DNA from 2 places in the Pseudomonas tructae genome. Region 2 is predicted to be linked to the other one. Evidence: riboswitches for the same ligand, from Rfam matches in the RefSeq annotation. Region 2 holds a riboswitch; the other holds the start of a gene.

The links. A riboswitch is a leader RNA that binds a small molecule or an ion and turns the genes downstream of it on or off. The one in region 2 is predicted to bind cobalamin.
Region 1: another riboswitch for cobalamin. It lies ahead of EXN22_RS13660 (CbtB domain-containing protein); the one in region 2 lies ahead of EXN22_RS11600 (TonB-dependent receptor).

The regions. Positions count from the first base shown of each region.
Region 1 covers NZ_CP035952.1:2,980,941-2,988,243, reverse strand. Annotated here, with positions in the region: gene cobN (cobaltochelatase subunit CobN) at 1-2,533, opposite strand, end outside; gene cobW (cobalamin biosynthesis protein CobW) at 2,537-3,604, opposite strand; cobalamin riboswitch at 3,701-3,899, opposite strand; cobalamin riboswitch at 3,959-4,188, shown strand; gene EXN22_RS13660 (CbtB domain-containing protein) at 4,287-4,472, shown strand; gene EXN22_RS13655 (CbtA family protein) at 4,484-5,176, shown strand; gene EXN22_RS13650 (cobalamin biosynthesis protein) at 5,181-5,579, shown strand; gene cobM (precorrin-4 C(11)-methyltransferase) at 5,610-6,356, shown strand; gene EXN22_RS13640 (DUF1272 domain-containing protein) at 6,371-6,616, shown strand; gene EXN22_RS13635 (CsgG/HfaB family protein) at 6,707-7,303, opposite strand, start outside.
Region 2 covers NZ_CP035952.1:2,503,755-2,511,057, forward strand. Annotated here, with positions in the region: gene EXN22_RS11575 (SLC13 family permease) at 1-142, opposite strand, end outside; gene EXN22_RS11580 (hypothetical protein) at 281-676, shown strand; gene EXN22_RS11585 (RDD family protein) at 678-1,097, opposite strand; gene EXN22_RS11590 (hypothetical protein) at 1,211-1,561, shown strand; gene EXN22_RS11595 (YoaK family protein) at 1,568-2,257, opposite strand; gene EXN22_RS11600 (TonB-dependent receptor) at 3,182-5,323, opposite strand; cobalamin riboswitch at 5,431-5,636, opposite strand; gene EXN22_RS11605 (GNAT family N-acetyltransferase) at 5,748-6,305, opposite strand; gene EXN22_RS11610 (hypothetical protein) at 6,472-6,972, shown strand; gene EXN22_RS11615 (carboxymuconolactone decarboxylase family protein) at 7,027-7,303, opposite strand, start outside.

The DNA of each region.
Region 1 (7,303 bases), 480 kb from region 2:
GTGCGCCACTGGGGCCGGCAGGCACGAAGCGGCCATCGAGGGCGGCGAGCAGGCCGTGCATTTCTGCCGGGCCGCAGCCGTCCAGTTGCGGGGCAACGTGCTGCTCCAGTGCCTCGAGAATGCTCCGTACCTGCGCCCATTCGGGGCCTTGCGCCAGTTGCACAGCGCCGTTGAGCGTCTGCTCGATCAGTTGGCCGGCATACAGCTCCAGGCGCTCGCGGGTATCGCCCGCGGTGCGCCATGCCTCGTCCGATGTCACCAACAGCGCAGGCCGTGGCCCCTGCCAGGGCTGGCCAAGGTCGCAATCGAGCGGATCGAAGCCCAGGTTCAGCGCCTTGGCCAAGGCCCGCAACAAACTGCCGTTGGCCCCGCGTCCATCGCCCCGCTCGACCCGCAACAGGGCCAGCAGGGTATCGATGCGCAAGCGCCCGGCCGGCGACTCGCCAAACACATGCAGGCCATCGCGGATCTGCGATTCCTTGAGGTCGCACAGGTAGGTGTCCAGGCGTGGCAGCCAGATGGCAGCATCGTCCAGCGCGCCTTCGATCTGCAGCTCGCGGTCAATGTGATTGTCGCGCACCAGCGCGAGGATATCGCGCTGCAACTCCCGGGCCCGGCGCGGGTCGAGCAACTGAGCTTCGTAGTACTCGTCAGCCAGTAGCTCCAGGTGGCGCAACGGCCCGTAGGTTTCGGCGCGGGTCAGCGGCGGCATCAGGTGGTCGATGATCACCGCCTGGGTGCGGCGCTTGGCCTGGGCGCCCTCGCCCGGGTCATTGACGATAAACGGGTAGATGTTCGGCAGCGGGCCGAGCAAGGCATCCGGCCAACAGCTCGCGGACAGGCCAACACCCTTGCCCGGCAGCCATTCCAGGTTGCCATGCTTGCCAACGTGGATCAGCGCATCGGCGGCAAAGCCATGGCGCAGCCAGAAGTAGAACGCCAGGTAACCGTGCGGTGGCACCAGGTCAGGGTCGTGGTAGACCGCGCTCTGGTCCAGCTGGTAGCCCCGCGCCGGCTGGATGCCGACAAAGGTCAGGCCATAGCGCAGGCCGGCGATCATCATGCGCCCGCTGCGAAACATCGGGTCCTGGCTCGGCTCGCCCCAACGTTCGCGCACGGCAACCTGGTTGGCTTCGGGCAAGGCGGCAAAAGCAGCCAGGTAATCGTCCAGGGCCATGCTCTGCATGCACGGGCGCAGGTCGAGGCTGTCGAGGTCGTTGCTGACCCCGCCGAGCAAGGCCTGGATCAGCGCCGTACCGCTCTCGGGCAAAGGCGCCAGCGGATAACCTTGTGCCTGCAAGGCACGCAGGATAGTCAGCGCGGCAGCCGGGGTATCGAGACCGACACCGTTGCCAATGCGGCCATCGCGGGTCGGGTAGTTGGCCAGGATCAGCGCCACGCGCTTGTGCCCATTGGGCAGGCGCGCCAGCTCGCACCAGCGCCGCGCCAGTTCAGCGACAAAGTCCATGCGCTCGGGTTGTGCCCGGTAGCAGACCACGTCGGACTGGCTGCGCTCGCTGCGCCAGGCCAGGTCCTTGAAACTGACCGGCCGGGTAATGATGCGCCCGTCCAGCTCCGGCAAGGCAATGTGCATGGCCAGGTCGCGGGCGCCCAGGCCCTGCTCGCTGGCCTGCCAGGCCGGTTCGTTGTCCTGGGCGCAGATCGCCTGCAGCACCGGGATATCGCGACGGAACGGGCGCAGGTGCGGCTGCTCGGGGCTGGACTGGGCAAAGCCTGTGGTGTTGATGATCAGCGCGGCATCGACCTGGTCCAGCCAGTCTTCCACCTGTTGCAGGCAACCGGCTTCCTTGAGGCTGGCCACGGCGATCGGCAAGGGATTGAGCCCGGCCAGTTGCAAACGCTCGCAGAAGGTATCGATAAAGGCGGTGTTGGCCGCCTGCAAGTGCGAGCGGTAGAACAGGATCGGCACCACCGGTTGCTCCACCTGCCACTGCCCGAACCAATCCTCCAGCACTGCAGCAGCCTTGCGCGGGTGATACACCGCCGTACGCGGCAACTGTTGCGGCTCGCTCCAGGGGTAGTCGCACGCCAGGTACTGACTGGCCAGGCAGTTGAACAGGTTCAGGGCATTGGCCTTGCCGCCCTGGCGCAGAAAGTGCCAGAGCCGCTCGGCCTGATCGGCCGGCACCGTGCTCAGGCTGCTCAGTTCCGGGTCCGGGCGGTCGTCGCCCGGCACCAGGATCAGCTGTACACCACGGGCTGCCAGTTCCAGCAACTGCTCCACACCGTAGCGCCAGTAGCCGACGCCACCGTGCAACGACACCAGGATGACCTTGGCATGACGCAAGACCTCGTCGACGTAAAGGTCGACCGAGGCGTGATTCTGTACCTGCATCGGGTTGGCCAGACGCAGGCTGGGGAAATCCTCGGGCAACTGCTGGGCGGTTTCGGCCAGCAGTGCCAGGTGCGAATCACCGCTGCAGAGGATTACCAGCTCGGCCGGGGTCTGGCCGAGGTCGGCAATGCTGTCGTCCGGTACAAAGCCACCGGGCTGGGTCCGCAGCAGGTGCATGACTCAAGCGCCCAGGGCAGCGCGCAGGCTCGCTTCCAGTTGCAGCGCATCCAGCTCCTGGCCGATCAGCACCAGGCGCGTGGTACGCGGTTCTTCGCTGCGCCAGGCGCGGTCGAAATGCTTGTCGAAACGGGTGCCCACGCCCTGGATCAGCAAGCGCATCGGCTTGCCCGGAATCGCTGCGAAGCCTTTGACCCGCAGGATGCCGTGCTGCACCACCAGTTGGGTCAGGGCGTCGAGCAACAGGCTTTCATCGGCTTGCGGCAATTCGATGGAGATCGAATCGAAGGCATCGTGGTCATGGTCGTCGTGATCGTCACCGTCATGGTGCGAGTCGTGGTGAGTACGGCGCCCATCGATGTGCGCCTCGGACTCGGCGCCCAGGCCCAACAGCACGTCCAGCGGCAGACGGCCGCTGCTGGCTTCGATCACCTTGACCGCTGGCGGCAGCTCTTCTTCGACCTCGGCGCGAACCTTGGCCAGGTCATCGGCAGCGATCAGGTCGGCCTTGTTCAGGACCACCAGGTCGGCGCTGGCCAGTTGATCGGCGAACAGCTCGTGCAGCGGCGATTCGTGGTCCAGGTTAGGGTCGAGTTTGCGCTGGGCGTCGACCTGATCCGGGTAGGCGGCAAAGGTGCCCGCAGCAACGGCCGGGCTGTCGACCACGGTAATCACCGCATCAACCGTGCAGGCGTTGCGAATCTCTGGCCACTGGAAGGCTTGCACCAGTGGCTTGGGCAGGGCCAGGCCGCTGGTTTCGATGAGGATGTGGTCCAGGTCGCCGCGACGGGCCACCAGCTCGCGCATCACCGTGAAAAATTCTTCCTGCACGGTGCAGCACAGGCAGCCGTTGGCCAGCTCATAGACGCGGCCGCTGGCCTCTTCTTCGGTGCAACCGATGCTGCACTGTTTAAGGATTTCGCCGTCGATGCCCAGCTCGCCGAACTCGTTGACGATCACCGCGATGCGCCGCCCCTGGGCGTTGTCGAGCATATGCCGCAGCAGCGTGGTCTTGCCCGAGCCGAGAAAGCCGGTAACGATGGTGACGGGGAGTTTGGCCAGTGTTTTCATGTCGATGCCCTTGGCAGGATGGCGGGCATGCGGGACGATCGCCAAAGGTGTCACGCACCTGGCCTGTTCGCCACCGGATCACCCCGCCCGGTTGAATGTCGGAAACTGTTCGAGGCAGGTCTCCTGGCTTGCATTGCACCGGCCCCGGGGCCAGTCGCACGACGCCTTCCCGCAAGGCTTGCAGTGGCTGTGTCGAACGCTTGAATGCTTACAGTTGCGGGGGCAGCCGCGGCTTGAACCGCGTTCCCGTCTTAGCTTCGGCCAACGCCGAAGAACCTCGAAGCGGCTAGGCTACGCAGTGCCCGGTGAGCGGTCAACTGCTGTCACGATTGACGCCTGCCTGCGCCCGTGATTTGCTAAGGCCATTCGTTTGGGTGCCCTGTAAGGGTGAAACTGGGAAACCGGTGCGTCATACGCTTCTTTATTGAGGTGTACGACAAGTCCGGTGCTGCCCCCGCAACGGTAAGTGAGAAAAGCGTCAGTACCACTGTGCCCGCTGTCTGGCATGGGAAGGTGACGCCTGTGGTGTGGCCACCTGCCCCACCCTCACCAGCCCGGAGACCGGCCCAACGCTAGACCGAACAAACCCGCGGTGGGCGGGCGCTGTTGCAACCCCTGGGCGAATCGCGTGCAGGGGCTCGCTGCGCTTGCCTGTTGCCGACAACACCAAGAGGAAAGCGCCATGCGTACCAGTACCGCCAGTCATTCAGCCGTTACCCCTTCAAGCCTCAGCCAACGCCTGCTGGTTGCTGTCGGCGCTTCGCTGCTGGGCCTGTGCCTGGTGTACTTCGCCGGTTTCTCGCACATCGAAGCGGTGCACAACGCTGCCCACGATACCCGCCACAGCGCCGCCTTCCCTTGCCACTGAGTGCTGCCCCGATGATCAAGCGTATTGCCAGTACCGCAGGCTTTACCGGCCTGCTGGCCGCCCTGCTGCTGACCCTGCTGCAAAGCTTCTGGGTCGCGCCGCTGATTCTTCAGGCGGAAACCTATGAAAGCGCCGCGCCAGCGGTCGAGACGGCCCATGAACATGCCGCCGGCACCGCCGAGCATCATCACGACAGCGAAGCCTGGTCGCCGGAAGACGGCTGGCAGCGGGTGCTGTCGACCACCGGCGGTAACCTGGTGGTGGCGGTCGGTTTCGCCCTGATCCTTGCCGCGCTCTACAGCTTGCGCGCACCGAAGACGGTGATCAGCGGTGCGCTCTGGGGCCTGGGCGGCTTTGCCGTGTTCTGCCTGGCACCGACCCTGGGCCTGCCACCGGAACTGCCGGGCACCGCTGCCGCCGACCTGGCCCAGCGTCAGGCCTGGTGGGTCGGTACCGCTGCCGCCACTGCGGTCGGGCTCGGGTTGATTGTGTTCGCTCACAACTGGCTGCTGAAAGCTCTGGGCGTGGTGCTGCTGGTGGTGCCCCATGTGATCGGCGCGCCGCAACCTGAGGTGCACCAGATGCTCGCCCCAGAAGCCCTGGAAGCCGAGTTCAAGGTCGCATCCCTGCTGACCAACGCCGCGTTCTGGCTGGCCCTGGGCCTGATCAGCGCCTGGCTGTATCGCCGCTCCAGCCAGGCCTGACGGGATGCAGTTGTACCTCGGCCTGGGTTGCCGTCGCGGCTGCCCGGCCGACGCCCTGGGTGAGTTGCTCACCCGCACCCTGCTCGCCCATGACCTGCCGCCCGGCGCGGTCATGGGCCTTGCCAGCATTGACCTCAAGCACGACGAACCCGGCCTGCACGCGCTGGCCCGGCGCCTGGGCGTGCCGCTGCTGTTCTACAGCGCGGCGCAATTAGCCGCATTCGAACACCACCTGAGCCATCGTTCTGCTGTGGCCTACCAGCACAGCGGCTGTTATGGCGTGGCCGAAAGCGCCGCCCTGGCCCTGGCCGCGCAGTTTGCTGGCCAGCCACGCCTGCTGGTACCGCGGACCTTGCAGGCCGACGCCAGCCTGGCATTGGCCTGCAGCAGTGATTTTCGCTGATAATCAGCGCTTTCCAGCCAAGGACACCCCATGACCGTCTATTTCATCGGCGCCGGCCCCGGCGATCCCGAGTTGATCACCGTCAAGGGCCAGCGTCTGATCCATCGTTGCCCGGTGATCATCTATGCCGGCTCCCTGGTGCCGGCCGCCGTGCTCGAAGGGCACAGCGCGCAGACGCTCATCAACAGTGCCGAACTGCACCTGGCGCAGATTATCGAGGCGATCAAACAGGCGCACGACCAGGGCCTGGATGTGGCCCGGGTACACAGCGGTGACCCGAGCCTGTACGGCGCCATCGGTGAACAGATCCGCTACCTGCGCGAACTGGGTATTCCCTATGAAATCATCCCAGGCGTTACCGCCGTGGCCGCCAGCGCCGCCCTGCTCGGCTGCGAACTGACCCTGCCCGACATCGCCCAGACCGTGATCCTCACCCGCTATGGCGACAAGTCACCGATGCCCGCAGGTGAGCAACTGGCCGACCTGGCCCGTCACCGCAGCACCCTGGCGATTCACCTGGGGGTCAAGCACCTGGAGAAGATTGTCGAGGAACTGCGCCCGCACTACGGCGGTGATTGCCCGATTGCGGTGGTTCATCGCGCTACCTGGCCGGATCAGGACTGGGTGCTGGATACGCTTGATGGTATTGTCCGGCAGGTACAGGCCAAGGGTTTTCGCCGTACTGCACTGATCCTGGTCGGCCGGGTACTGGCCAGCGACAGTTTTTCCGAGTCGGCGCTGTATCGCGCCAGCCATGCCCATCTCTATCGCCCCTGACAAAGGATCTGATCATGCTCGAACTGCGCCCCAACTGTGAATGCTGCGGCACTGACCTGCCCGGCGACAGCCAGGATGCCCTGATCTGCTCGTTCGAATGCACGTTTTGCAAGGATTGCGATGAGCGTCAGCTCAAGGGCCAGTGCCCCAATTGCGGCGGAGAGCTGGTCAAGCGACCGGCGCGCTCGGCGGCCAAGCTGGTCAACAACCCGGCCTCGACCCAGCGGATCGTCAAGGAACACGGCTGCACAAGCCACTGAGCTAGTGGGAGCGGGGTTGCCCCGCGATAGCTTTCTGTCAGCTATATCGCTTCGCGGGGCAAGCCCGCTCCCACAACAAGTCCGCTCTGCTCACGGGGTCTGGTACTGGCTCAGGTATTTGTCCAGGGTCGCCTTGTCGCCACTGTCATCCCCCGCCACCTGCCACAAGCGCCGCTCGATGCCCTGGGCCAGCAGGTGCCCCACCGCTGCCTCGATCGCCGACAGTACGCACAGCTGCGCCGGCTCGTTGGTGGTGTAGCCGACCTCGGCTTCCAGCAGTTTCTTGAATTCGATGAACTTGAACACCCCGGCGCTGCGCCCGACCGAGTAGATGGTCTTGCTGGTCATGACGTTGGCCAGGACCTGGCCGCTGCGCACGTCCACCGCCCGCAGGTTGACCGAGACCTGGTCGACCCGGTACTCGCGCGACAGGTCGATGCCCAGGTAACGCGCGCCCTCGCCGCCACTGCGCACGTTGGTGTCGTAGGCAATGATGCCGCCTTCCAGCATCAGGTTGGCCGCCTGCAGCGGTGGCAGTTCACCAAGGATGTTCACCGGGGTGTCGGGCTTTTTCTGCGAGGCGCGGATGATCTTGCGTTCGGTCAGCAGGTTCTGCAGCCCCTCGCGTTCGAGTACCACGAACCAGCCGCTGGCCTGCAGGGCATCCATCAGCATGCTTGCCGCACC
Region 2 (7,303 bases):
CTTCCTGCACGCTGATGATGCCCAGCAGCGGCAAAGCGACAATCACCAACAGGGCGACCACGTCCATGCGTGGCCGGTTGGCGATGAACAGGGCCACGGCGGTGAACAGCAAGCCGAGCACCCAGAGCAGATCGTGATTCATGCAGTCATCCTGATACCTGAAGGCTGCAAGTCTGGCAGAAATTCAGCGCGTGTTTGTTGATGTGCTGCAGCGCGCGGGGCATTGCGGCGGATTGGTGGTAGAGTTGCCTGCGTTTTTTATCATTCAGGGAAGACAGGTTTGGACCAGAACACCAGCAATTGGAAGGGTACCGCCCTGGCATTGGGTGTGATCGGCTGCATCACGCTGATCGGCTACATCATCTATTACACCATCAAGGTCAATGTCTTCCTGTTCTGGGATTACACGGCCTTCACCTACATCATCATCTGCCTGGGCCTGGTGTCCCTGTCGATGTTGGGTACCTTTCTGCTCAATCACCAGAACCCCGATACCAACGTGTTTGGCAGCCTGCTGCTGTTGGCGATGGCGGGTATTACGCAGGCGATTTTCGATTTGGAACTGTCGGTGTTTCTGTGCCTGGCCGGGCTGTATGCGGCCGGCGTGATCGGCCTTGCCATCGGATTTGCCAACAAGCGCGCAGTTGAAGCGGCAGAGGCCGACGAACCGTTGTAGTTCACTCCTGGCTCAATTGCTGGCGCAGTGCCTTGAGGTCGCGCGTATCGATGACCCAGGTGCGCGCCAGCTTGTCGCCGGGCCGTTGGCAATAGCGCGACTCGGCGCACAGCCAGACCACGATCAGGCCAAAGGCTGCCTCGATCGGCCGGGTGATGCCGCGCAGCAGTGCCTGCAACAGGCTCGGCGGCTGGCCGGCGCGGTTGATCACCGTCAGCCCCAACAGCAGCTTGCCCGGGGTTTGCCCGCGCATCAGGTATTCAAAGACCGGGAAGTACAGCAGTTGCATCAGCAGCATGCCGCCTTCGCCGTGGCCAAGGCCCAGCAGGGCCAGGGCGAACCAGGCGCCGAGGGCGAGCAGGGTATCGAGCAGCCAGGCGCCGATGCGGCGAATGATCAAGGTGGTGCGGGAGACGTGCATGGGGACGGTGCTGATCCTGACGGGGTGGGCGATGGTCGCATGCCTGGCGCGGCAAAGCACGACGCGGATGGCGGCTGGGTGATACAGTCGCGTTTTTTTGACGAGGGTGTGTCATGCGCGCAGTTTTGCTGGTGGTTGCGGCAACAGTATTGGCCGGTTGTGCGTCTTCGGCCATGGAGGCGGCACGCAGCCAGGCGCCGGCCATGCAGTTCAATTCGAGCAAGGTGGCGGATGTGGTTGCCCAGTGCATCCAGTTCGGTTGGCAGGACGAAGCGGTGTTTGGGGTTGATGCCAGCGGTTACCTGGAGCCTGGCAAGCAAGGCGGTTTCACCGTGTACACCCGCGAGGCCGAATTCTTTGCCGATATACGTGGCGATACTGGTCGCACCATCGTCAGCTACTATGCCACGTCCCACGACGACCTATCCCGTCGTCGCATCGCTGCATTGGCGACCTGCCTGTAGCTCGTTCTAGCGGGGCATGTACCTGAGCTGCCAGCGCCGTGGGATCTTCAGCGAGATCAAGCCCAGCGCGGCAGCCAGCAGGGCGCTGAACAGCAGGGCGGCAAGCTCGAATGCCTGCTCCAGCAGCACCCCGAGCACGGCGCCGACAAACATCCCGGTCCAGGGAATCAACTGCACCCGCCAGCCCTGACGGCGCTCACCCAGCAGCGCCCGGCCCAGGCCACGGCCGAAGCGCGAGAGCGCGCCGGTGACGTAGGTCAGGCCGATCGGCAGGCCGTTCACTTCTTCGACCACGGCGTTGATCATGCCCATGGCGGTCACCGCCGCCACCAGTGCCGGCAGTTGCGCGGCGCCGGGCAGCAACGCCGCCAGCGCCAGCAGCGCGGCGATGATCAGCAATAACGGGCACGGCCGGCGGCCGCTGAGGCGGGCGATCACCACCCCCAGGGCATTGCCGACGACAAAGGCCAGCAGCACGGCGGCAATGCGCAGAATCGGCGCAAGTTCGCCTGCGCCGAGCGATACCGCCAGGCGCGTGGTATTGCCGCTCATGAACGAGACGAAATCGCCGGTGGCCATGAAGCCGATGGCATCGGTCATGCCGGCCAGCACCGACAGGGCGGCGACAAAGTACAGACCGACCTTGCCGCGCAGGCGGGCGAGCGGGGTAGAAGGGGAGGTGGAACCTGGCAGCATCCTTGGCGCTCCCGACAGCAGATCAGTGGGCTTAACCTTGTCGCTTTATGCGAGCCTGCCAGTATACATAAGCTGTCTACTTGAGATTTGGGGCTGTGTTTCGGCCCATCGCGGGCAGTCCACATTGTGGGAGCGGGCTTGCCCCGCGATGAGCATCGGTATCTACACATCTCTAATCCTGATCTATGAAAAGGGCTCAGGGTTGGTCTGCGCATGTGTGCTGATCCAGTTGATGTGGTGAGGCTGCCGGCCCCTTCCGCCCTTACGGCGGGTCCCTTTTGTCTTGGCAAAAGGAACCAAAACCGCCTGCTCCTGCATCCGGCCCTGCGCTGCGCTTCGGGTTCCCTCCTTACGCACCGACTCCAGGGGCCGCGCCACACGGGCTTCCTGCCCGTTGGCGCTTTGCGGGCCATCCATGGCCCTCCACCCCCTCCATCGGTGCTCCACTCGGCCTACTGAAGTCGCTGCAGATCAAGATCAAGATCAAGATCAAGATCAAGATCAACAGCGCGGTGTGAACACAAATGTGGTGTGCGACCTCAGCCAGCAAGAGCGAAGCGAATTGTGCTGTTGATCTGGCTTTTGATTTTTCGCGATGTCAGTAGGCCGAGTGGAGCACCGATGGAGGGGGTGCAGGCCCATGGATGGGCCGTAAAGCGCCGAGGGACATGGATGTCCCTTCGGTGCGGCCCCCGGAGTCGGTGCGTAAGGAGGGAACCCGGAGCGCAGCGCAGGGCCGGATGATTGAGCGAGCGGTTTTGCTCACTTTTGCCAAGACAAAAGTGAGCCGCCGTAAGGGCGGAAGGGGCCGGCAGCGTCGCCACCTCAACTGGATAAGCACGCCTATCAAGAGTCAATAGGCTGACTCGCTACCGTGGAAGCCGGCGCTGCCGGCGATGGGCTGCAACGCAGCCCCGGTTCACCTCAGAATGTGTAATCCACTGTCGCAAAATACGACCGTGGCTCACCCATCAGCCACTGCTCGCCACTGTGCGCGGTGGCCGTATAACGGCGGTCCAGCAGGTTGTTCAACTGCAGGCCCAGGCGCACATCCGGCAGTACCTGCCAGCCCAGGTTGGCATCGACCACGGTAAAGCCCGGCACGCTCTGGGAGTTGGCGGTGTTGGCATAGCGCTCATCGACATAGCGCAGGCCCACGCCGGCATCGACGTTGTGGCTAAAGCCTTTGCTGACCCACAGGTTGGCGGTACGCCGTGGCACGTTGCTGGGGCGATTGCCGGCACGCGAAACGGTCTGCCCACCCACGGTCTGGTCAAAGTCGTCGTACTTGGCGCGGACCACCGAGGCGTTGGCCGAGACCTGCCACTGGTTGGCCAGGGCCAGTTCCAGGGTCGCTTCCAGGCCATCGGAGGTCTGCTGACCGGCCTGTTCTTTCTGGTGAGTGGTCGGGTTGTCGACCAGCAGCTTCTTCTTGACGATATGGTAGGCCGCCAGGGTCCACTCGCCACGGCCATCCCAGAACAGCTGCTTGAGGCCAAATTCGGTCTGCTTGGCTTCGGTCAGGTCGAACTGCTGCTGGCTCGGGCTCAGGGTGGCCAGGTCGCTGACGCCATCCTCGCTGGTGGAGTACTGGCCGTACAGGCTCAGTTCGTCGTTGACCGCGAACACCAGCCCGGCGCGCCAGTTGCCGCCGCTCAGGCTGCGGTCGCTACGGCTGTCGTTGACCAGGTTGGTGCGGTCGATATGGTTCTGGTCGCGGCGAATGCCGGTCACCAGCGACCAACGCTCCGACAGCTGGGTGCGGTTCTCGGCGAACAGGGCAAAGGTGCGGGTGGTGCTGTCGGATTGCGGGCGGGTCGGGTCTTTACTGTGGAAGTAGCCGGGCGCCGGGTTCCACGGGTCGATGAAATCGCCGCCGATGTCGTTGTACGGCGAGTTGCTGTCGATGCCGAAGCGGATGCGGTTGTACTCGGCGCCGACCACGGTCTTGCTGGCCAGGCCCAACAGCGAATGGTCGAAGGTGAAGCTCTGGCGGTCGCCGACCTGTTCCTGGTCGTGCTTGATCTCCAGGTAGCTGCCGCGCTCCAGTTGGCTAACGCCGCTGTTCCAGGTGTAGTCCTCGGCGTTGCGCCAATGGCGGCGGCTCTTGAGGTAGTACAGCTGGTTGCTGGCGCTGATCGCGTCGCTGATCACCCAGTCAGTGTTAAAGCGGGTCCACTCATCGTGGTAGTGCTGGGCCGAGTCCTTGAGGTTGTAGTTTTTCTTGCGCAGGCTGTCGCGGTAATGGCCGTCGATCAGCGGCGTGCCGAAGTAGTTCATCGGGTCGGCGTCACCGCGCTCGTGGGCGAGGGTAAAACTCAGGTCGTCGCTGGGGTCAAAGCGCAGGGCTGCGCTCATGGCCAGGTTCTTCGAATCGCCACGGTCGATCCAGCCGTTGCCTTCCTGGCGGTTGAGGGTCACCCGGTAGCTCAACTGCTCGCTCAGCGAACCACCGCTGTCCAGGCCCAGTTGCTGACGATCGTAGGAACCGTAGCCCAGGCGCAGGTGGTTGCGGATCTCGCCGGCAAACGGTTTTTTCGGGATCACGTTGATCACCGCACCGGTGGCGCCTTCGCCATACAGTACCGAGGCCGGGCCACGGATCACATCGATGCGCTCGACCATCCACGGGTCGACCGGGAAGCTCTGGGTACCGGCGCCGGTGTACATCCGCGAGCCGTCGAACAGGGTCATCACCGAGCCGTGGCCGCTGAAGCCGCGAGCCGACAAGGCGGTGTTGCCGTTGCCCGGGGTGGCCACCGAGGTGATGCCCGGCGAGCGGGTCACGGCGTCCTGCACGGTGAGGTTGTTGCGCCCTTCGATGGCCTCGCCGGTGAGGCTGCTGGTACTGGCCGGGGTGTCCATGGCGCTGAGGTTCAGGCGCGAGCCAGCGGGTAGCGGGGTGGCCAGGCTGACGGTTTCGTTGTCGCTGCTGCTGGTGATGGCCGTGGAGGGCAGGGCCAGGGCAGAGGGTTGGCTGTCATCGGCGAAAGCCGGCAAGGCGAAGGCCAGGCAGGGGGCCAGGGCATTGGCCGCCAGGGTGTGAAGCTTGGAGTTACGGGACATGTCGTTCCACAATCAACAGGAAGAATGAATCCCGGAGGGAACAACGCATGGAGGCATGGCGCGCGCAGGCGAACGCCAACCGGCCTGCGCCCGCCCACCGCGGGGTTGCCAAACAAAGGCTTCAGGCCGGTCTCCGGGCTTGCGAGGGTCATGAAGGCCTTCACCTTCCCATGCCAAGGCACAGTGGTGTTTCGAAGGCTTCGCTCGCTTACCGTTGCGGGGGCAGCGCCGGACTGGTCATGGAGATGACGCACCGGCTTCCCGTTTCACCCTGCGCACGGCGGCGCAGGACACCTGAAACTGGCGCGCATCTGAACACCGAAAACCTTTGCAGTCAACGGCTTGCGCATTTGCCCAGATCAGTTTCCAGTTGTTGATAGGCCTTTGAATATCGCGGGGCAAGCCCGCTCCCACAAGGTTGAGCTCAACGTCCGCGTTTGCGCGACACCACCGCCTCGATATTCTTGCGCCCGATCAGCATCGGCTGTTTGGGTTCTTCCAGCCACTTGTACATCACCAGGCTGTCCACCAGCCCCAGGCGTGCGTGGCGATAAGCGTTGGGCAAGCGCCCGACAATGGCGAAACCCAGCTTCTGCCACAAGGCCACCGCCACCTCGTTGCTCGACACCACCGAGTTGAACTGCATGGCGCTAAAGCCCAGCTCGCGCGCCAGGCCTTGGGAGTGTTCGCACATCAATCGGGCCACACCACGGCCACGGGCGGCATCGCAGACCATGTAGCCGCAATTGCTCACATGGCTGCCGGGGCCGGCGGCATTGGCCTTGAGAAAGTAGGAGCCCAGCAGCACACCGCCTTCTTCAGCCACCAGGGTGCGCAGTGGCGTTTCCAGCCACAACTGGCGGGCCTGTTCCTGGCTCATGGCCGGGTCGAAGGCATAGGTTTCGCGGGCACTGACAATGGCCTGGAAGGTTGGCCAGAAAAGCGCGAAGTCAGCGGCGGTCATGGGGCGGATGTGGATCATGGGGGTTCCTTGCAGCGTGAGCGGCGAGTCTGAAAGTGTTGGCGTTTGCGTGCAACTGTTTATGTGGTACTCGATGATGGCTTAATGACATCGCAATGATTACAATTCGCCCGACTGCACCGAGCAGTCAGGCCAATGAAGGCAAATCCGGATTGGAAATCTGCAGATGAGTATTCGCAAATGCATGGGTGTAGCTGCTCTGACAGCGGCTACGGTGTTGTCCGGTTGTGCAAGCATTGTAGGCGACAGCCGTTATCCGGTGGCGGTGTCGAGTGTCCCGCCTGGCGTTTCATTCGACATCCTCGACAAGGATGGCAAGCTGGTTCACTCCGGGAGTACGCCAAGTACTGTGACCCTCAAGTCCGGGCGCGGTTACTTCAAGGGGCAGACCTATACCCTGCAGTTCAGGAAGGATGGCTACACTGAGAAGTCGGTGACCCTCGATAGCGGTCTGAGTGGTTGGTACTGGGGCAATATCCTGATTGGCGGTCTGGTCGGCATGCTGATCGTCGACCCACTCACTGGCGCGATGTACAAGTTGCCCGAAGGTGTTTCAGCCGACATGGGCAGCCCTTTGACTGCGGGTCGAGCCCAGGGCGATCTGAACATCGTCATGCTCGATGCTGTGCCAGTCGCGCAACGTGCGCAATTGGTCCGGGTCAACTAAGCGACTGATCGACTGTGCGCCGGGGCAGGGCGCACAGTTGTCTTGATGATGGCGTTACTGGCTGGTCTTGCCCACAGCGTCCATGGCCCGTGCTGAATACACCAGCGCCGCCCCGGCGTTCATCGCCACCGCCACGCCCAGGGCTTCGGCGATTTCCTCGCGGCTGGCGCCGTGCTTGACCGCCTGGGCCGAGTGCACGGCGATGCAGCCGTCACAGCGGGTGGTGACGGCCACGGCCAGGGAAATCAGCTCGCGGGTCTTGGCGTCCAGGTGGTTGGTCTTGGCCCCGGCGCCGCTGGCGGTCATGTAGCCGTTCACGGTGTCGGGAGAG